3 regions of the Nanhaiella sioensis genome follow, and region 2 is predicted to be linked to each of the others. Evidence: predicted binding sites of a transcription regulator. Region 2 holds the regulator's gene; each other region holds the start of a gene.
What was found. Region 2 encodes Rex, which represses fermentation and respiration genes when NADH is low (regulators of the CRP and FNR family bind a similar motif). Its sites were predicted from a motif close to TTGTGAAATATTTCACAA; they were not measured.
Positions count from the first base shown of each region.

Region 1: V1503_RS05820 (4Fe-4S dicluster domain-containing protein) is a predicted target of Rex. The motif match lies at 3,160-3,177, and genes of this name have one in related genera.
Region 3: pflB (formate C-acetyltransferase) is a predicted target of Rex. The motif match lies at 3,631-3,648, and genes of this name have one in related genera.

Region 1 covers NZ_JBKAEG010000001.1:1,254,781-1,261,953, reverse strand. Annotated here, with positions in the region: gene adhP (alcohol dehydrogenase AdhP) at 51-1,061, shown strand; gene V1503_RS05830 (bifunctional 5,10-methylenetetrahydrofolate dehydrogenase/5,10-methenyltetrahydrofolate cyclohydrolase) at 1,287-2,126, opposite strand; ZMP/ZTP riboswitch at 2,305-2,388, opposite strand; gene V1503_RS05825 (YueH family protein) at 2,639-2,878, opposite strand; gene V1503_RS05820 (4Fe-4S dicluster domain-containing protein) at 3,264-3,851, shown strand; gene napA (nitrate reductase catalytic subunit NapA) at 3,898-6,453, shown strand; gene V1503_RS05810 (nitrate reductase cytochrome c-type subunit) at 6,465-6,878, shown strand; gene V1503_RS05805 (chaperone NapD) at 7,123-7,173, shown strand, end outside.
Region 2 covers NZ_JBKAEG010000001.1:1,808,469-1,815,641, reverse strand. Annotated here, with positions in the region: gene V1503_RS08335 (ABC-F family ATP-binding cassette domain-containing protein) at 1-1,720, opposite strand, end outside; gene moaC (cyclic pyranopterin monophosphate synthase MoaC) at 2,307-2,792, shown strand; gene V1503_RS08325 (redox-sensing transcriptional repressor Rex) at 2,825-3,463, shown strand; gene V1503_RS08320 (twin-arginine translocase TatA/TatE family subunit) at 3,559-3,738, shown strand; gene tatC (twin-arginine translocase subunit TatC) at 3,756-4,508, shown strand; gene V1503_RS08310 (DUF2161 domain-containing phosphodiesterase) at 4,682-5,416, shown strand; gene V1503_RS08305 (YdiK family protein) at 5,573-5,767, opposite strand; gene V1503_RS08300 (CPBP family intramembrane glutamic endopeptidase) at 5,771-6,529, opposite strand.
Region 3 covers NZ_JBKAEG010000001.1:457,705-464,877, forward strand. Annotated here, with positions in the region: gene V1503_RS02080 (CoA-disulfide reductase) at 1-153, opposite strand, end outside; gene pflA (pyruvate formate-lyase-activating protein) at 592-1,320, opposite strand; gene pflB (formate C-acetyltransferase) at 1,326-3,572, opposite strand; gene V1503_RS02095 (YjcZ family sporulation protein) at 3,939-4,169, shown strand; gene purU (formyltetrahydrofolate deformylase) at 4,264-5,163, opposite strand; gene V1503_RS02105 (GNAT family N-acetyltransferase) at 5,595-6,089, opposite strand; gene V1503_RS02110 (ABC transporter ATP-binding protein) at 6,956-7,173, opposite strand, start outside.

The DNA of each region.
Region 1 (7,173 bases), 550 kb from region 2:
GGAGGCTATGTGAAATGGGAAATTGTAACTGTAACCATAATCATGAAACGATGAAAGCAGCAGTAGTAAAAGAATTTAAGAAGGAGTTATCGGTAGAATGTGTTGAAAAACCGAAGGCTTCAAACGGACAAATATTAGTGAAAATAAAAGCTTGTGGTGTGTGCCATACTGATTTACACGCAGCTCATGGTGATTGGAAAGTAAGGCCCAAGCTACCATTGATCCCTGGTCATGAAGGAGTGGGAGAGGTTGTAGAGGTTGGCGAAGGTGTTACACACCTCAACGTTGGAGATAGAGTAGGTGTACCTTGGTTATATTCAGCTTGTGGACAATGTGAATATTGCTTAACAGGAAGAGAAACCTTATGTCTTAACCAGCATAATGCTGGGTATTCTATCGATGGTGGATATGCAGAATATTGTTTAGCAGCTGCTGATTATGTAGTTAAGGTACCAGAAAATTTAGGCTACGTAGAAGCTGCACCAATTTTTTGTGCTGGTGTGACAACATATAAGGCGTTAAAAGTTGGTGAAGCTAAGCCAGGTGATTGGGTTGCTATCTATGGTATAGGTGGATTAGGACATGTAGCCGTACAATATGCTAAAGCAATGGGATTCAAAGTAGTGGCTGTAGATACATTTAGTGAAAAATTAGATCTTGCTAAAGAGCTTGGAGCAGATGATACGGTTAACCCACTTGATGAAGATTCTGCAGAATACATCCAAAGGGAGTTCGGTGGCGTTCAAGCATCGGTTTGTACAGCAGTTTCAAAAAAAGCATTTGATGAAGCTTATCGTGCAGTAAAACGCGGTGGAAAATGTGTTGCAGTTGGACTACCTCCTGAAATGATTGAAATACCAATATTTGATACAGTTTTAAATGCTGTTAGTGTAGTAGGATCGATTGTTGGGACTAGAAAGGACTTACAAGAGGCTTTACAATTTGCTGCAGATGGAAAAGTGAAAACAACGGTCACGAAAGCTAAGTTAGAAGATATTAACGAAATATTTGCTGATCTTGAAGCGGGCAAAATTAACGGACGAGTTGTTATGGAAATATAAAAAGGCTCTTTTAGTAAACTTTTTATTTGTTGCTATTGTTATCCAATTAGTACCAAAAAAAGTGGTTCAACATGGTTAGTCATTGTTGTACAAAAGAAAAGATGCCACGAACTCTAGTTGAGTACGTGTTTGGTTCTTAGTACGAAAAGCAACAATTAATGCGAAAATAGCCTATAAAGTAGAAGAAAGCTCAAAAGCAAAAATTGCTTTTGAGCTTTACTATATTTATAAGGTTGCTTCAGCTGCATCAACGGTATGTTTTAATAACATTGAAATAGTTACAGGTCCAACGCCTCCTGGAACTGGTGTGATTGCACTAGCATATTGTAAACAGCTATCATAATCTGCATCACCAACATTTCCTTTGTTGTAACCCGCATCAAGCACGACAGCACCTTCTTTAAGCCATTCGCCTTTAATAAAATTAGGTTTGCCAACTGCAGCAACGACAATATCTGCTTGTTTAATAATATCTGCTAAATTTTGTGTTTTTGAATGACATGTCGTTACAGTCGCATTCCTGTTGAGCAGCATCATTGACACTGGTTTTCCTAATATAGGGCTTCGTCCAACAACAACGGCATGTTTACCTTCAATTGGCAAGGAATAAAAATCAATAATTTCTAAAATAGCTGCAGGTGTACAAGAAGGATATTTTCCAAAGCCAAACGATGTTTGTCCAAAACCGAGACTAGTAACACCATCTACATCTTTTTCAATATCAATTGCTTCAAAGGCAGCCCGTTCATCTATTTGGCTTGGCACTGGGTGCTGCAATAAGATGCCATGTGTAGAAGGATCATTATTAAGCTCCTGAATGATTTGTAATAGTTCTTCAGTTTGAGTTTCTTTTGGTAGATGAATGCGTTTTGAGAAAATGCCTAACCGGTCGCACGCATTCCCTTTCATTTTTACATAAGTGGCAGAAGAAGGATCATCTCCAACTAAAATTGTAGCTAAACAAGGATTAACGCCTCGCTCTTTTAATGCAGATACACGCATTGTTAAGCTGTCTTTTACAGAATTGGCAACCTTAGTTCCATCTAAAATCAATTTTTCTTCCAACTTTATCCCTCCTATATTATATACAAAGAGGCTGGAGAAAACGTAATAGTGCTTAATAGTCTAATATTTTCATGTATTCCTGTTTATTAAGAAGAGCCTAATTTGTTTTAATGTATGGTTCCTACATTCATATCAATAAAAACTCCTAGACTAAATTTGGCACATACGCTGATCCAGATGCCTCTGCCCAGACGACACGGCAATTTCTTTTACAGCTCCCTCGTGGTTCATTCCACAATTGTCGTCAGTAACTGTAAAGAATAACGGCTCTTTTTCGTAAACTTTGTTGCTAATGTAAAAACAGTATGCTGAGGATATCATATAGCTTTCAAGTAATTAATTAAATGAATAGGCTCCATATACGCTCGTTAATATACTGTATTTTCTTTGTACAAGAAGCAACAGTCAATGCAAGATATGATAGACCATGTTCATTGTATAATAAATCACGAACAATATCTACAAAATCATATCCTAATGTTCAGTTTTTTTATGTGTAAATCAAATTAATGTCACATTTCACGAACCCATTGTGAGATTTTGTTGGTCAAGTCTTGAGAAGTGTCTGAATTTGTATGGGATTTGAGTGAAGAATAAAGTATGCTTTTAAGCGTTTCAGCGTCCTGTTCATAATCAACTTTGAAAGACCACTCAATAATGGGAATAGCGATAATAGTATACTCTTCTTTTTTATTTTCGTATAAGTATATTTTTTCTTGTTGGTTATTGATTATAGCTTTGCGAATTTTCATCTTCATCATCCTTATTATCTATAATGTATGTTTTAGTAAATTGTAGCCTGCTCTATGTACAAATCTGTTGTTGCTATCATTATGCACAACGGAAGCAGCTCTTCTATACATTTATTTTTGATGAATTTCTATGATTTGTAAAGTCTGTATTAATGAATTTCATAAAAAACGAAATAAATGAATGCGTTTTCAATTATGTGAATAGGTGTGGCAGTTTTGTGAAATAAATGTGAAGTTTTATTTTGAAATTGTCAAAAAGTATCTTGTAGTGATGTTAATTAATGTGAGATTTATCACATTTTTCAATTATTTAAAATGGTACTTTTATTATGATAGTAATGTTTTTAAGATCTTTGCTCAAGGAGGGGGGATCATTCTGAAAGGTATGAATCTGCTAAAAACATTAATAGGTGGTCTAGCTGCTTACGAATTACTTTCACTTATGAAAGGTGGAAACAAAACTGTTCTTCGTCCTCCTGGAGCAGCTGAAGAAGATGAATTTTTAGCACTATGTGTACGTTGTGGAAAGTGTAATCAAGCATGTCCGTATGACAGCATTAAGATGGGTACTGAGGCGCATGGTTTCGGCTTAGGTACACCATTTATTGAAGCTAGAGAAAATCCTTGTAGATTATGTGAAGATTTCCCTTGTGTTGAGGTTTGTCCTACAACTGCTTTATCTGGAATTAACCAAGTTGAAGACGTTCAAATGGGAACAGCAATCATTGATCCCGAGCATTGTATCGCTTATGAGGGGATGCGTTGTGAAGTATGTTATCGCGAATGTCCGCTTATTGATGAAGCGATTAAATTAGATATTTACCTAAAACCCGGTGACGATATTCATGCAGTGTTCGCCCCAATCATTGATGTCGATAAATGTGTAGGATGTGGGATTTGTGAACAAAGATGTGTTGTTGACAATCCTGTTGCAATTCGTGTGAAGCCACGAGAAGTAAGAGGATTGTTTTAGCTTTTATAAAAAGAAACAGAATTTGTAATGGGGGAGGAGTTATTTAATGGAGTTAACACGCAGATCTTTATTAAAAGCAACTGCAGTTTCCGCAACATTAGCAGTTGCAGGCTGTAAAAAGGATGAAGCGACAACACCAGTAGAACCACAAAATGATCCTGTCGTACAGGAAATGTCTAACGTTGAACCTGATGAATGGAAATCAACGGTATGTCGCTTCTGTGGGACTGGTTGTGGAGTACTCGTTGGTGTAAAAGATGGTAAAGTTGTTGCCACAAAAGGTGATCCTGACAACCGTTCGAGTCGTGGCTTAAATTGTATTAAAGGGTATTACGTAGGAAAGATTCTTTTTGGCAAAGATCGCTTAACGAAGCCATTAATTAGAGAAGACAAAAGTAAAAAAGGGACGATGGAAGGTTTTCGAGAGGCATCTTGGGAAGAAGCTTTAGATTTAGTTGCAAATAAATTAAAAGAGAATCACGCTAAAGACCCTAAATCTATTGCCTTTTGGGGATCAGGTCAACAGACGATCACTGAAGGGTATGCATCAGTGAAGTTATGGAAAATAGGATTGTTAAATAATAATATTGATCCAAATGCACGTCTTTGTATGGCAAGTGCAGTTGCTGGATTTATGAAGACATTCCAATCAGATGAACCAATGGGATCTTATCGTGATTTAGATGAAGCTGATGTTTTTGTCACATGGGGAGCAAATATGGCAGAGATGCACCCAGTTCTATATTCTCGTCTAACTGCAAGAAAATTAAGTGGTACGAATGTCAAACATTATGACTTAACAACGAGACCATCCCGTACTTCTGAAACTGCGGAATCCGTACTTGTCTTTAGACCGCAAACGGATTTAGCTATTGCGAATGCTATCGCCAACTATCTCATAGTCAATGATGCGTATGACAAGAAGTTTGTTGAAGAACATTGTCAGTTCAAAGCAGGTACCGAAAACCTTGGTCATACATTCGATGACAATTATGAAGCTACAGAGGTTGGAAAGGTTGCAGGGAAAGACTGGAATATAACATTTGAAGAATATAAACAAATGGTGAGTGAATACACGCTTGAAAAGGCCGCAGAATTATCTGGTGTTCCAGCTGAACAGATTGAAGAATTAGCAAAAGAGTTCGCTGATCCGAATAAAAAAATCATGTCACTTTGGACGATGGGAATGAACCAGCATACAAGAGGGACTTGGATTAACAATTTAGTATACAACCTTCACCTTATGACTGGTAAAATAAGTAAACCTGGTAACGGCCCATTTTCATTAACGGGCCAACCAAGTGCGTGTGGGACAGCTCGGGAGGTTGGTGTATTTGCACATCGTCTACCAGCTGACTTAGAGGTGAAAAAACCGGAACATAGACAATTTAGTGAATTGATTTGGAATCTTCCAAAAGGATACTTAGATCCGATTGAAACACCAGGATATCATACGGTCAAAATGTTCCGAGAATTGGGTAACGGAAATGTTAAGTTTATGTGGAGTATGTCAAACAACTGGGGACAAACGATGCCTAAGCTCAACCGCTTCAGAGGGAATGACCCTGACGGAAAAGGTGTGAAGGATGGATTTATCGTCGTATCTGAAGTTTATCCGACTCGTTCAACTGAGATGGCAGATGTTGTTTTTCCAGCATCCATGTGGGTGGAGAGAGAAGGACAATTTGGTAATGCTGAAAGACGTAGTAATGTTTTTGAAAAATGTACCGAACCGCCAGGTGAGGCAAAATGGGATTTATGGGCAATTGTTCAAGTAGCAAAACGTGTGCTTGAAGGTAAAAAAATAGGTGATAAAGATGCCTTTGATGTTATATTCGGCAATATTTGGGATTATGACAAAAATGATTTACTTGAGGACCAGCATGAAGTAAACAAAATACTTTGGGAAGAGTACCGAATGTTCTCTAATCCACATACGCATGAAAATCCTGAAGTACAGGAGCTCGGCAAGCAATTAAAGACTAAAGCAAAGCAATTAGCACCATATGAAGAGTACTTTAAGCAACACGGTATTTGCTGGCCTGTTCGTGAAGTGAATGGCGAATGGCTCGAAACAAATTGGCGTTATTCGTATGGAAAACAAGAGGATGGTTTTGACCAATACAATATTGAGGAATTCGGTCAACCAGGAAGATATAAAGACATTGATTTTTATAAATCTACTGATCATAGACCTACGGTTTTCTTCCGTCCATTTGAGGATGCATCTGAGATTCCAGATAAAGAGTATCCGTTTTGGTTATGCACTGGTCGCGTGTTGGAGCATTGGCATAGCGGTTCGATGACAAGGCGTGTTCCAGAATTACACCGAGCAGTACCTGAGGCATTTTGTGAAATTCACCCTGAGGATGCAGAAGCATTGGGCATAAAAACAGGTGATATGGTCAAGGTTATTACACGTCGTGGTGAAGTGAAAGTGAAAGCTACGACAAAAGGGCGTGGAAATCCACCTAAAGGTCTTATCTACGTACCATTCTTTGCGGAAGAAACATTAATTAATTTAGCAACACTAGACACATATTGTCCGATTTCTAAACAACCCGACTATAAAAAATGTGCAGTTAAGATTGAAAAGGCTTAGGGGGTGAGCACATGAAAAAAAGAAATTTGTTATTATTTGTAATTTCTGTATTAGTCTTTAGTCTTATTGGTTGTTCAAATGATACTGCAGATCCGGTTCAGCAAACAGAACCAGAAGTAACTGAAGAACCTGTTGTTGAGACAGTCACATTACCACAATTATCATCTGATGACAGAGAAGATGCTGCATCGATGGTTTTACAAGGAGCACCACCAATGCAACCAGATGACCATATTGACAGATGGAACCCTGAGTTACGATATGAAAGCTGTACTGCATGTCATGGAAATGAAGCAACAGGTGCGCCTACACCGCCTGCCGACCATTATGTAGATGACAAAATAGGCAATCCAATCTATAGAGATAACTGTATTCAGTGCCATGCTACACAAAACGATACAAAACCTGCTTTTAACCAACCATAAATGAAAAATATTATATCAATACAACGAGGTATAGGTGGTTGTAAGTTGAAAAACTTTGCTGTCTACGAAAAAACAACAATACAGACAAAATATATCATAAAAAATATGTCATAATTAGTACAACAGGCCTCACAATTTCAATATGCTGTAACTGAGTAAAAATTAATCAGCATATAGATTTTATCTAATGTGAGGTCAGTTTTATTTATTTTTCACAAGATGTATGTGTAAAGGGGGAGATTTTATGGTGATTTCTGGCATCCTTATTGAGACGATTATAGGAAAAGCAAGGGAA
Region 2 (7,173 bases):
TCATTTCCTTGTCTTGTTCATAAGTCAGCTTTGTCTGTGTTTTATCTTCCTTGATTGAAGGATTGACCACTTTTTGTTCATTTAACAGCTTGATTTCTTCAATCTCTGCTTTCTTTGATATGAAATAATCATAGTCTCCCAAATATTCAGTAATACCGTTTGGAGCAAGCTCATACACTTTCGTCGCTAGTCGGTTAATAAAATAGCGGTCGTGGGAGACGAATAGAATTGTACCAGGGTAGTCAATCAATGCATTTTCTAGAACTTCTTTACTATCCAAGTCTAAATGGTTGGTAGGCTCGTCCAAAATTAACAGATTAGCTTTTTGTAACATAAGCTTTGCTAACGCAAGTCGTGCCTTTTGGCCGCCACTAAGTGTTGATACCGGCTTTAACACATCATCACCTGAAAATAAAAAGTTGCCTAACACTGTCCTTATATCCTTCTCCGGTTTTGATGGATACTCATCCCACAGCTCATTAAGAACACTTTTATTAGAACTAAGATTTGCTTGTTCTTGGTCATAGTAGCCAACTTTAACATTTGAACCAAAGGAAAATTCTCCTTGTAGGGCTTGTATCTTATTAATCGCTGCCTTGAGTAAGGTTGATTTCCCAATACCATTTGGACCTACCAAAGCTACACTGTCACTTTTCATGATTTGAAAATTGATATGTTGGATAATAGGCTTGTTGTTTTCATATGAAACAGAAATGTCATTGGCTTTCAAAACTTCATTTCCACTTTGACGTTCGATGTCGAAGTGGAACGAAGCTGATTTTTCATCTCCAGCAGGCTTCTCTAGAAATGTCATTTTTTCTAGTTGTTTTCTTCTACTCTGTGCTCGCTTTGTTGTTGAAGCTCGTGCTAAGTTTCGTTGAACGAAATCCTTAAGCTTAGCAATTTCACCTTGCTGCTTTTCATAAAGCTTTAAATCGTGTTCATAATTTTCTGCTTTCTTCTTTAAATAATCACTATAATTACCAATGAATTTTGCTGAATTAGTTCGAGAAATTTCGTATACTTGTGTAACGACTTTATCAAGGAAATAACGGTCATGAGATACGATGAGAATAGCTCCTGGATAGCCGAGTAAATATTGCTCTAACCAAGTGAGTGTATCAATGTCAAGGTGGTTAGTCGGCTCATCTAGTATTAATAAATTAGGCTTTGATAATAATAGCTTCCCTAAAGCAAGCCTCGTTTTTTGACCACCACTTAATGATGATATAGGTGTCGAATAATTGAAGCTTGAAAACTGGAGTCCATGTAGAACAGCTCGTACATCAGCTTCATATTGATAGCCACCTTGTTCTTTATATTGAATTTGTAAATGATCATACTCTTTTAATAGTTTGTCGTAATCTGCCTTGTTTGACATTAGGCTTTGATTGGACATTTTCTCTTCCAGTTCACGTAAGTCTATCTCCATTTTTTTTAACGGTTCAAACACGGTTAACATTTCTTCCCAAATAGATAAGTCTGAATCTAAGCCACTATGTTGTGCTAAATATCCAATAGAAATGTCTTTCGGTTTCATGACGCTTCCGCTATCATGAGACATATAACCTGCTATTATTTTCAATAAAGTTGATTTTCCAGCGCCGTTACGGCCAACGACAGCAATCCTATCTTTCAATTGTACTTCTAGCTTTATATTCGATAAAATAAGGTCAGATCCAAAATATTTTGTGAGCTGATTCACTTGTAACACTATCATGTTAGTTCACCTCTGTTATAATAGTTTTAGTGTATCTTAAAATGTATGAAATGAGCAATATTCTTTCACTGGATTCCAATGTTTACTTATCAAAGGCTTGTGAAATGCATATTTTTAATAATAGTTTAGCTTATTTTGTATGCGCTTTCTTACGGAAGTCATATTAAACTTAGGTTGTAGACGTTATAGGCTCTTTTCGTAAACTTTGTTGCTATTGTGAATAATTTAGGACAGCATAAAATGAACTTATGCAATTGACCTCATTTATAATGAGAAAAGGTGCCTACAACCGCTAAGTTTATACGTATTTATTTCTTAGAACGAAAATCAACAATTAATGCGAAAACAGCAGCCATGTATTGAGACACAAATACGAATTATTATATCGTTTGTTGCAGCTTCTCATCATTAAAACTATGACAATGGGCTAAATTATTCGTTACAATTCACCATTTATGAAAAAAGCCATGTACTCAAAAGGTGATAGAAATGGCCTTGGATGTACATATAGTTTTCACGCCTTGTTAAAGTAACGACAGGATTGTAAAAATAGTGTAGTATAGTCATATTGAGAGGTGAAAAGCAAGTGTCTTCATTTACACATTTTAATGATCAAGGTAGAGCAAAGATGGTTGATATTTCTGAAAAGGGCGAAACATTTAGAACTGCTATAGCGAGATCAAGTATCTCAGTTAATCAAGAAATTTATGAACAGATTATTCATTCAAAAATAAAAAAAGGGGATGTGTTAGCTGTAGCTCAAGTGGCTGGTATTATGGCTGCAAAAAAAACAGCAGATATTATCCCAATGTGTCACCCAATTAGTTTAAAGGGTGTCGATATCACGTTTACATGGGAAGAAAAAAAGCAATTATACAAGCTTATTATTATCGTAGAAGTTAAAACTAAAGGTAGTACAGGTGTTGAAATGGAAGCTCTAACTGCTGCTAGTACGTGTGCCCTAACTGTTTATGATATGTGTAAAGCAGTTGATAAAGGTATGGTTATTGGTCCAACTTATTTATTAGAGAAGACTGGTGGAAAGAACGGAGACTTTATTAGAGAGCAGTGAATGAATAGCTGTTTGAATGTGGGGGAATAGAAGTGAATAACGAACAAACAAAAATTCCACAAGCTACTGCAAAGCGTTTACCATTGTATTATCGTTTCATCAAAAATCTTCATGCTGCAGGTAAGCAGCGCGTATCATCTGCTGAATTAAGCGAGGCTGTAAAAGTAGATTCTGCAACAATACGTAGAGATTTTTCGTATTTTGGTGCTTTAGGTAAAAAAGGATATGGTTATAATGTTAATTACTTATTAACGTTTTTTCGACAAACACTTGATCAAGATGAACTAACAAAAGTGGTGTTAATCGGGGTTGGGAATTTAGGTACTGCATTTTTAAATTACAACTTTATTAAAAATAATAATATGAAAATTGAACTTGCATTTGATGTTGATGAGCAAAAAATTGGCACTACAGTTGGAGATGTTCCTATTTATCATATGGATGACTTAGAAAAATATATTACCAAGGATGTAAGTGTCGCCATCTTAACTGTACCTGCACCAGTTGCGCAAGGGATGACTGACCGTTTAGTAGAAACAGGTATTAAGGGTATTTTGAATTTTACGCCAGCTCGAATTAATGTACCTGACCATATTAGGATTCATCACATTGATTTAGCAGTTGAATTACAATCTTTAGTTTATTTCCTTAAAAACTACCCAACTGAATAGTAGCTATATTGGCATTATGGTCGTTTACATGATCACCGAGTTATAAAAACAATATATGCTTTATAATGATAGATCAGGAAAATTATTTGTAATTTATGATGGAGGTGAGACCAATTAACATAGGAATTGGAAGTCTTATATTAATTTTAGTGATCGCACTCGTTATCTTTGGTCCAAATAAGCTTCCTCAATTAGGAAAAGCTGCTGGAGAAACACTTAGAGAATTTAAGAGAGCGGCACAAGACATTGCAAATGAAAATAATAAAAAGAAGTAACATTAGGATGAGAAAGTATGAATGATAGTAAAGAAATGTCTGTATACGATCATATAGGAGAGCTAAGGAAGCGTCTAATTATCGCAGCCGTTTTCTTTGTTGTGGCTACAATTGGAAGCTTTTTTTTGGCTGAGCCAATCATTGTCTATTTACAACAGGCTGATGAAGCAAAAGAGCTGACGATGAATGCATTTTCCTTAACTGATCCAATAAAAATTTATATGCAATTTGCTTTTATTATAGCTTTTGTAATTACTGCACCAGTTATTTTATACCAGCTTTGGGCGTTTATTAGCCCAGGCCTATATGAAAAAGAGCGGAAAATCACTTTAAGTTATATACCAATATCAGTGTTACTATTTTTAGGTGGGGTTTCGTTTTCCTATTTTATTCTATTTCCATTTGTTATTGAGTTTATGACGAGGATATCTGAACGCCTAACGGTTAATCAAGTTATTGGGATAAATGAATATTTCCAATTTCTATTCAAAATCACTATTCCATTTGGAATATTGTTTCAGCTTCCTGTCGTTGTGATGTTTTTAACTAGACTTGGCATAGTCTCGCCTATGTTTTTAGCGAAAATAAGAAAGTACGCATATTTTGTTTTACTAGTTATAGCAGCATTTATTACGCCACCAGAGCTCATTTCACATCTGATGGTGACGATACCTTTATTTATTCTATATGAAATAAGTATCTTTATCTCAAAAATAACCTTTCGCAAAGTGGAAAAACTAGAACAGGAACTCATGGCTGAAAATGAGTAACAACCATACCATAAATCATAATAAAGGTAATCAAAGTGAGTTTTTACAAATTGTAGAGGCTCACTTTTTTTATATAGTAAATCTAGCAGGTGTTATGTGAATTTATTAAATATAAAGGTCGTATGATTAACTAATATTTAAGCATTGAATAAATGAAGAAAGTAATGATGTTAATGAGCAATAAAACAACAAAATTGTATGAGGTTGATTTATATAAACCTATTCAAGAGCATTTTACAGAACAGGGCTATGAAGTATATGGAGAAGTCAATCATTGTGATATAGCAGCTATAAAAGACGATGAGCTAGTTATCGTGGAGCTTAAGCTTAATATAAGTATAAAGCTGTTAATACAAGCTACTAAAAGGCAGCGTTTATCCGATCAGGTGTTCATTGCTATCCCGAGACCTACATATTCTTTGCGTTCTAAAAAATGGCAGGATATTTGTTATTTGGTCAGAAGGTTAGAATTAGGCCTTATGATTGTAACTTTCAAAAATGGTATTGCACAGGTAGATATTATTATAGCTCCAGCTGACTTTGATCGGAAAAAAAGTATGCAAAGAAGCAAGAAAAAAAGAGATTTACTTTTAACTGAAATGCAAGGAAGGCATCGTAACCATAATGTTGGTGGGAGCAAGAATCAAAAAATTATGACGGCGTACAAAGAAAACTGTATTCATATTGCCTGTTGTCTCGAATGTTTCGGCCAGTTATCAACAAGTGATCTTCGCGAGATGGGAACGGGTGACAAAACTGTATCCATTCTTAATAAAAATTATTACGGCTGGTTTGAAAGGGTTCGAAGAGGAACTTATACACTTAGTGATAAAGGCAAGAATGAGCTAATTTCATATCCACAACTTGTTCACTATTACGATGAATTAATAGCACATAAGCTTGGTTAATACAGAGAAAGGTATTTTGAATAACTGATATGTATATAGAGAAGAAAAGGTCTCCCAAACATATTCGTGTTTGCTCTTATTACGAAAAGCAACAAATAATGTGATAACAGCCATAGAATAAAACAACCTTCCCATTAACTAGGAAGGTTGTTTTAACTATTTTATTTTTTTCAGTTTGTTATGAAAGATAAACATACGAATAGCCACTCCAAAATCAAGAGTGGCTACAAAAGACAATATGAGAGTGGGGAAATTCCAAATTGTTTCTTGAGCTGATTGAATTGCGAGATATGTGAAAACGATCCCTATAAAACTATATATAAATCCAAAAAATAAAGGTGAGCGGCGCATATGTTAAAGTCCTCCAATAATCGACTGCATTTGTTCCAGTTGTTGTCGCATTTGTTCAATGTCATCCTTGTAGATAGTTTGTATTAAGACCACAAATGTATTCATTGAAACGTGTGCAATAATAGGTACGAGTATTCTTTTTGTTTTCACATAAAGAAAGGCAAAAGTAAATCCCATTGAACTGTATATGAGAATATGCTCTGGTTCGCCATGAACTAGGGCAAATATGACAGAACTAATAAGTGCTGATATCCAAAAATTATACTTCTTATACAACGAGCCAAATATGATCTTTCTAAAAATGATTTCCTCTAATATTGGTGCAATGATTGAAGTGACAATAATGAATAACGGGACTAATTCAAAAATTCCGATAAGCACTTCAGTATTTTCTGAGCCCGGATTAATTCCAAGTAACATTTCAATATTTGCTGCTAAAGATTGTGCAAATAACGCAAGGAAAATACCTGCGATTGACCAGAAAATGGCTTTACCAGTAGAGGGATAATCTTCAGGAATCACTCTATTAATCATATCTTTTTTCATAATGAAGAGAATTATCATTAATCCGAGGATAAAGCTAATTACGGCCCAATAACCAACCCTAATGACTATTGCAATATCATTTGATTGTGCTTTTTCGCCTACACCTAAAATTTCTAATAATGGCACACCTAAAGTCGCTGAAAATTGGACAATAATATACGCGATAATTACATACCAATAATGTCTTTCGAACGGTGGAAATATTTTTTTAATCAATAAAATAATCTCCTTTAAATGTTTGTTCATGCTGCTTTGATCTCTAATAGTATTTTGTTATTTGGGAATGTTTTGTTCCCCTTCGTAGCTTTTAGAGGTCACCATGTCATTTTATCAGAAAGAAAAATCCCTATTCAAATGATTTATCTTAATGATTTGACATTGTTAGCTTTTACAACTATTTTCATCATAGTTGTCCGATTAAAATATGCATTAATAATGTATGTCCAATACGTACAGGTTAGTACAATACTTACCGTATTTTATCACAGTATTCTAATTTACTCATGTATATTATGTTTTTTATGTTTATTCCTCCGTATTTGTGACATAATTTTAAGGGGTCAGATGATAAGGATATTTACATATGAAGTTATCCATTTTATTTCAAGCATGCAAAACCTACTTAACGTTCCAATAGACCAATAGTAGTAATATTAATTCTACAAGGTCCTAGACATAGGGCGCTGTTGATATAAATGATGTTTTTTATCCTAAGATTTTGCCAAGTACTTAACTAGAGTGACAACCGAACAAAACACTTTCTATGGTTTTATGCTGGTCACAATAACAATAAAGTTTACGAAGAGAGCCTTATAAAAGTAGGACGAATGTTGTGGTTATACAAGGGAGAACTTGTCTAT
Region 3 (7,173 bases), 1.4 Mb from region 2:
ACTAATATGATAAGGTAAACCGCAGTTTGCGAAAGATATATATTCTCCACGTTCAAACATGATAATTTCTGCATTTTCATCTAATCTTCGTAACCTTGCTGCTGCTGTTGCTCCACCTGCAACTCCACCGACTATTACTATTTTCTTTTTCATTGTCATCCTCCTCAATTACCTATATGGGTATATAATTCATTAAAAAATATACTTGCTCAACATTTCACAAATAATTTGTTATTTAGTACACCTACATAATACTGTATACATAGTGTGATTGTCAATATACCCCTGTATGTATATTTTGTGACATCTTTTTTTACTTTGTTTTATTGTTAGTGTAGCAGTCAGTTTTGACAGAGTTTGGGTCAATAAATATTTTATGGGTCAAATTTCATATATTTATCGGTCAATTCTTAATCTTTATGGGTCAATTCCACACATTTATCGGTCAATTCTTAACCTTTATGGGTCAATTCCACACATTTATCGGTCAAATTTCAAGCTTTATGGATCAATTGCACATATTTATCCCCCAACTAACGTCATCATCATAAAAAGAAGTAACACGATGTTTAGTGTTACTTCTTTTTTTAATCATTTCATAAGTGTAGGTGAGTACGATGTAACTATTTTGTATGCTTTGTCAACCTCTTCGGCTGAAGGTGGATTTGTATCAATTAATTCATTGTCCAAACAAAGTGCTTTCCATTTATATTCACCCATTTTATGATAAGGTAGTATTTCTACCTTTTCAACATTCGATAACGTACCTATAAATTGTCCAAGTCGGTCTAAATCTTGTTCCTGATCTGTATACCCTGGAACGAGCACATGCCTAACCCATATAGGAATTCCCTTATCATTTAAACGGTTTGCAAATGAAATCGTATTTTTATTAGATAAACCTGTAATGTCTTGATGTTTTTGTTCATCTATATGTTTAATATCCAGAAGAACAAGGTCAGTTAAATCTAAGATCTCGTCTATATTTGCAGGTATTACAGATCCCGCTGTATCTAATGCAGTATGAATGCCAAGTGCTTTACATTTTTTAAATAAATCAATGATAAAATCAGCTTGAACTAGTGGTTCTCCACCACTTACAGTAACACCACCATTTGAAAAACTCATATAGGACATATATTTTTTTATATCTTCAATTAAGTCATTCGTATCTTCTTCTTTACCTCCAGCTACTTTCCAAGTATCTGGGTTGTGGCAATAAATACAACGTAACGGACAGCCTTGTGTGAATACGATATAACGCAATCCTGGTCCATCTACTGTACCACAAGTTTCAACTGAGTGAATTCGTCCTTTCATGCTGATCACATACTTTCATGGAATGTTCTATTAATTACGTCTATCTGTTGCTCACGAGTTAATTTAATAAAGTTTACGGCATAGCCAGAGACACGAATCGTTAATTGTGGATATTTTTCTGGATGCTCCATTGCATCTAGTAATTGCTCTCTTTCAAATACATTTACATTAATATGATGTCCCTCTTGTCTCATATAACCATCTAAAATCGAAACAAGGTTACTTATTCTCGTGTCAGCTTCTTTTCCGAGAGATTTTGGAACCATTGAAAAAGTACAGGAGATTCCATCTAAACAGTCATCGTAAGGAAGCTTAGCTACTGAATTCAGCGAAGCTAATGCACCTTTTTTATCACGTCCATGTAAAGGGTTTGCTCCTGGTGCAAATGGTTCACCAGCTTTTCTACCATCAGGAGTTGTACCTGTTTTTTTACCATACACCACATTTGATGTGATCGTTAAAATGGATTGAGTAGGCAGTGAATTTCGATAAGTCGGGTGCTGGCGTAACTTATTCATGAAATTCTCAACTAACTCTGTTGCAATTGAATCAACTCGATCATCATCGTTTCCGAACTGAGGGTAGTCACCTTCGATTTCAAAATCTACAGCGATTCCATATTCATTTCTAATTGGACGCACTTTTGCATACTTAATGGCACTTAATGAATCTGCTACAACAGACAACCCAGCAATACCACATGCCATCGTTCGTAATATTTCTTCATCATGTAGAGCCATTTCAATCCGTTCGTATGAATATTTATCATGCATATAGTGAATTACATTTAATGTATTCATGTATAATTTTGCAAGCCAATCTAGCATCTTATCATATTTTTCAAACACTTCGTCATAACCTAGAATATCTGCTTTGATCGGTTCAAAGTTAGGTCCCACTTGCACACCTAACTTTTCATCAATCCCACCATTGATTGCATATAATAAAGCTTTCGCTAAATTCGCACGAGCCCCAAAAAATTGCATTTGCTTACCGATTTTCATGGCAGACACACAGCATGCAATCCCATAGTCATCACCATATTCTTCACGCATTAGATCATCATTTTCGTATTGAATGGAGCTTGTTTTAATAGACATTTTAGAGCAATAACGCTTGAAATGTTCCGGTAACTCTGTCGACCATAATACTGTTAAATTCGGCTCAGGAGCTGGTCCTAAATTATCTAACGTATGCAAAAATCTAAATGATGTTTTCGACACAAGGGGACGTCCATCTAAACCCATGCCACCAATTGATTCTGTGACCCACGTTGGATCACCGCTAAATAATTCGTTGTAATCTGGCGTACGTAAAAATTGAACCATCCGTAGCTTCATAACAAAATGATCAACTGTCTCTTGTATCTCTGACTCAGTCATCGTCCCATTATTCAATTCTCTTTCAAAATAAATATCTAAAAATGTTGAGACGCGCCCTAGACTCATAGCAGCACCATTTTGTTCTTTTATCGCAGCAAGATAGGCAAAATACAACCATTGAATTGCTTCGCGTGCATTTTTGGCAGGCTTAGAAATGTCAAATCCGTAAGAAGCTGCCATATCCTTCAGTTCTTGTAATGCCCTAAACTGTTCAGAAATTTCTTCACGATCACGAATCACTGCGTCACTCATCATATCATTTTCAAGTTTGGCATGGGCTTTTCTTTTTTCATCCATTAATCGATCTACACCGTATAAAGCTACTCGACGGTAGTCACCGATAATTCGCCCTCTCCCATATGCATCAGGTAGTCCAGTAATGATCCCAGCTTTTCTAGCCTTTCTCATTTCAGGAGTATACACATCAAATACTCCTTGGTTATGGGTTTTGCGGTACTCAGTAAAAATTTTCTCTACTTCTGGTTCAAGCGTAAATCCATATGCGTTACATGCATCCTTCACCATTCGAATACCACCGAATGGTTGTATAGAGCGCTTTAGCGGTGCATCAGTTTGCAAACCAACAACACTTTCTAAATCTTTATTTATATATCCTGGCCTATGAGAAGTAATGGTAGATACTGTTTTAGTATCAACATCCAGTACACCACCATTTTTTCGTTCTTTTTTCGTTAACTCTAAAACTTCTTCCCATAAGCTAGATGTTTTTGCTGTTGGAAGAGCAAGAAAATCTTCATTACCTGTATATGGTGTCACATTATTTTGAATAAAGTCTCTTACATCAATGGCATGCATCCAAGTTCCTTCGTTAAAATTCTCCCATGCAGTTTCTTTTATCATTGTGCTCATTTTGTCCATGTTAACTTCCTCCATTATTATCATTAAATTTTCATTAAAGCGATTTCATTTGTGAATTGTTTCACAACTCAGAGTAAGAAAATAAGAATTAATTGTTTATTTATTACCAATTATACTATTAATATGGTGTATATAACGGATCGTTATTGACGACATTGTGAATTTTTTCACGGATTAATTGTATTGACATGGAAGAAATTAGAGGTTGTAGCAGTTACATAATTCGACTTAATAATATATATATATTCAACATGTTGTAATGAAGGATCATCAATAAAATATAAATAATCTGTATTCTTATAGACAATTTGCCCATTCTTTCATACACATATATGGAGAAGAAAGGGAGGTTAGTTTATGCATAATTATGGGGGAGCTCAAGGATATACTGGATACAACTACGGGGCTGTACCTGATGTTAGACACTCTGCCTACAGATACGGCTACGAGAGAGGTTGTACAAATTCTGCACCCTGTTACAATCAACCTGTCCTTGTTGGTGACTCAGTGGGTACTGGGTTTGCGTTAATTCTTGTGTTATTTATACTACTGGTTGTCATACTTGCAACAGTAGTCAAAGCTATTTAACAACATTTTGAGGAGAGGTGCTGATTCTCACCTCTCTCTATAATAACAACCTTAACATTCATATGTAGTCAACTACGTTAACTACTACAAAATTTTAAAATACAATGGTTTTGTTTTTGTAAACAATCACTCGATCTTCTAGGTGCCATTTAACTGCTAGAGTAAGAACACTTCTTTCAATAGAACTGCCTATTTTCTTCAAGGACTCAACATTATCACGGTGGTTTACTCTCATAATATCTTGCTCGATGATCGGTCCTTCATCAAGGTCATTCGTAACATAGTGGGATGTAGCTCCAATGAGCTTTACACCTCTTTGGTATGCTCTGTCATACGGTCTTGCTCCGACAAATGCTGGTAAGAACGAATGATGGATGTTAATGATTTGATTAGGATATGATTCAACAAAGTCTGATGTCAATATTTGCATATACCTAGCTAAAATTATCAGATCTACCTCATACTCTTTTAACAATTGAAGCTGAGTACTTTCTACCTCTTTCCTATTGTCTTTACTTGCAGGGATATAATAGAAAGGTATATCTAAAGATTCGACTATTTCCCTTGCATCTTCATGATTACTAATGACTAACGCAATATTCGTCATCAAATCCCCATTTTGCCATTCCCATAAAAGTTCCTGCAGACAATGAAGCTCCTTAGAAACGAAAATGGCTGTTTTCTTTAATTCATGAACGAATGTAAGTTGCCACTCCATGGAGAATTGATCAGCAATGCTTTGGAACTGCTTTTTCATAACACTCCCTTTATGTAGCAAGTCTGGACATTCAAATTCAATTCTAATAAAAAAGACGCCACCTTCTGGATTTGTTGAGTATTGACTTGATTCAATAATGTTTGCACCATAGTTAAACAAAAACTTTGAAACTGCCGCTACGATCCCTTGCTTGTCTGCACAACTAATTAAAAGTCTGCCACGGTTCTGTTGTTTTTCACTATATTGATTGAGCATATCCTGTATCGAATTGTTCATACACTTTCTCCTTTATAAAATTTATGTACTATACATGCCTAATTATTTTTAATATATTCTCATAATTCAATAAAGAATACAATGATAGTTCATAAACTTTTTTAAGGATTACAAAATACCCTAGCTAAAATAGACATATACAATTGTTATGAATTCACGGTACATAAAACTACTCATAGATTCTTGTTGAGTTTGTATTGACTTCCTTATACGAAAGACATTAATGAATACGAAACAGCATTAGAAATGAAATGTATGATGATTTATAGATAACCCTTGACAAAAAGCATAAAAGCCACGATTGAGCAATAAACTCAACAATGGCTTTACTTATATTTTATTATATCTACTTATTTGCTCAGTAATACAAATTATGAATTATTGTTGTTAATATTAATAGCTAAGTTCATGTAAAGGATAGCATCTATGTGTTATAGTAACTTGTACATATAATATTCGTTCATAGGTTGACCATTTATGATTAATGAATTCACTTTTTCACCCTCAATAACAAATCCCATTTTTCTATATAAGTTAAGTGCCTTTATATTGTCTTTTACAACTGTGAGTTCCAGCCTAGATATTCCTTTATCTTTAGCCCAATCGAATACACTATTAAATAGACTTGATGCTATGCCTCGTCCTTGAAAATCATCAAGTACACCTAAAACAAGATATGCGGAATGTTTCTTTCGTTTAACTTTACCTCCAAATGCACTCATAAATCCAACTAATTTATGCTCTACTTCTGCTACTAGGAATAAAGAGTTCTTTTCAGCTATAATACTTTCTATAAACTTTCTTTGTTGTTCAAGTGTGGTCGCTTTTTCCCCAGGTTCATATAACATAAATCCTGATTCATCAATTCGTTTACTTAGTTCTAAAAAGCTTTCTGCGTCGCTTACTTCAATTGGTCTGATAATCATCTTAACTCCCCTTATAACCCATAGAAAATTCAAATCCATAGTTTTGTTTATACTTATTCTTTTAGGAATGATATCACAATCTTTTCAACCTTTTGTGTGCACATGCATGCTTTACACCTTTTAAACTATTATTTTATAATCTATTGATAAAATATTAGCTAACATGATACCACTCCACTATGGAATATTATACCTTGAAAGGATCTTTTTTGTCAGTTAAAGGAACTAAGGCATAAAATTTAAATATAAATAACCTAACATTATTTGTTTGATGTAAGATATATTTAAATTTTAGAAGAAACTAGTGACCCCAACCAAAACATTTATCATATAAATAGTAGTTGGTAGTCCCGTAATCTAAAGAAAATTGTTCGTTTTTCAGGGCCACTTTATAGTTAAGCTATTGTGATTTTCTCTTTTGTATTATATTGTCTAACACATTTGAATGAGAGAAAATTACTACTTATTATAAATTATACCAAATAATTCTTAATATTTACTCAATTCATGCTGTTTCCGCATTTTATTGCTGTTATTCGTACTAATAGATAAACATGGATACAACTGTAGTTTCGCGGCATCTTATCTGCTATATTATGAAGAGAATCACATAAGACTTCTTTTTTACCGTGGTAATTTTGTATAATTAACAACAAAGTTTACAAAAGGGCCTTAAGGAAAAATTTAGAATTACTTAAGCAATAAGTAGAATATTAGTATCGTTAATTTTTACAATGGTTTATTGCTTTTAAGATGCCATATACGCAATATGGATTGCATATACCTTAGACTGAAAAGCAGCAATCATTGGGAAAACAGCCTTCAAAAAAGAATGACCTCTATGTAGAGATCATTCTCTTTATAAATTACGATCTGTCCTTATACAGCTTATACTCTGATTCCGAACAGTAAACATAATGCCCTTGTTTTATTTCCCTCATTGTAGGTGTCTCTTTGTCATAATTATGCTGGAGAGGATCATAAATTATTCTTTTACGAGAGCGCTCATGATCTGGATCTGGTAATGGAATTGCCGATAATAGTGATCTAGTATAAGGGTGAATTGGATCGCTATACAGTTCAT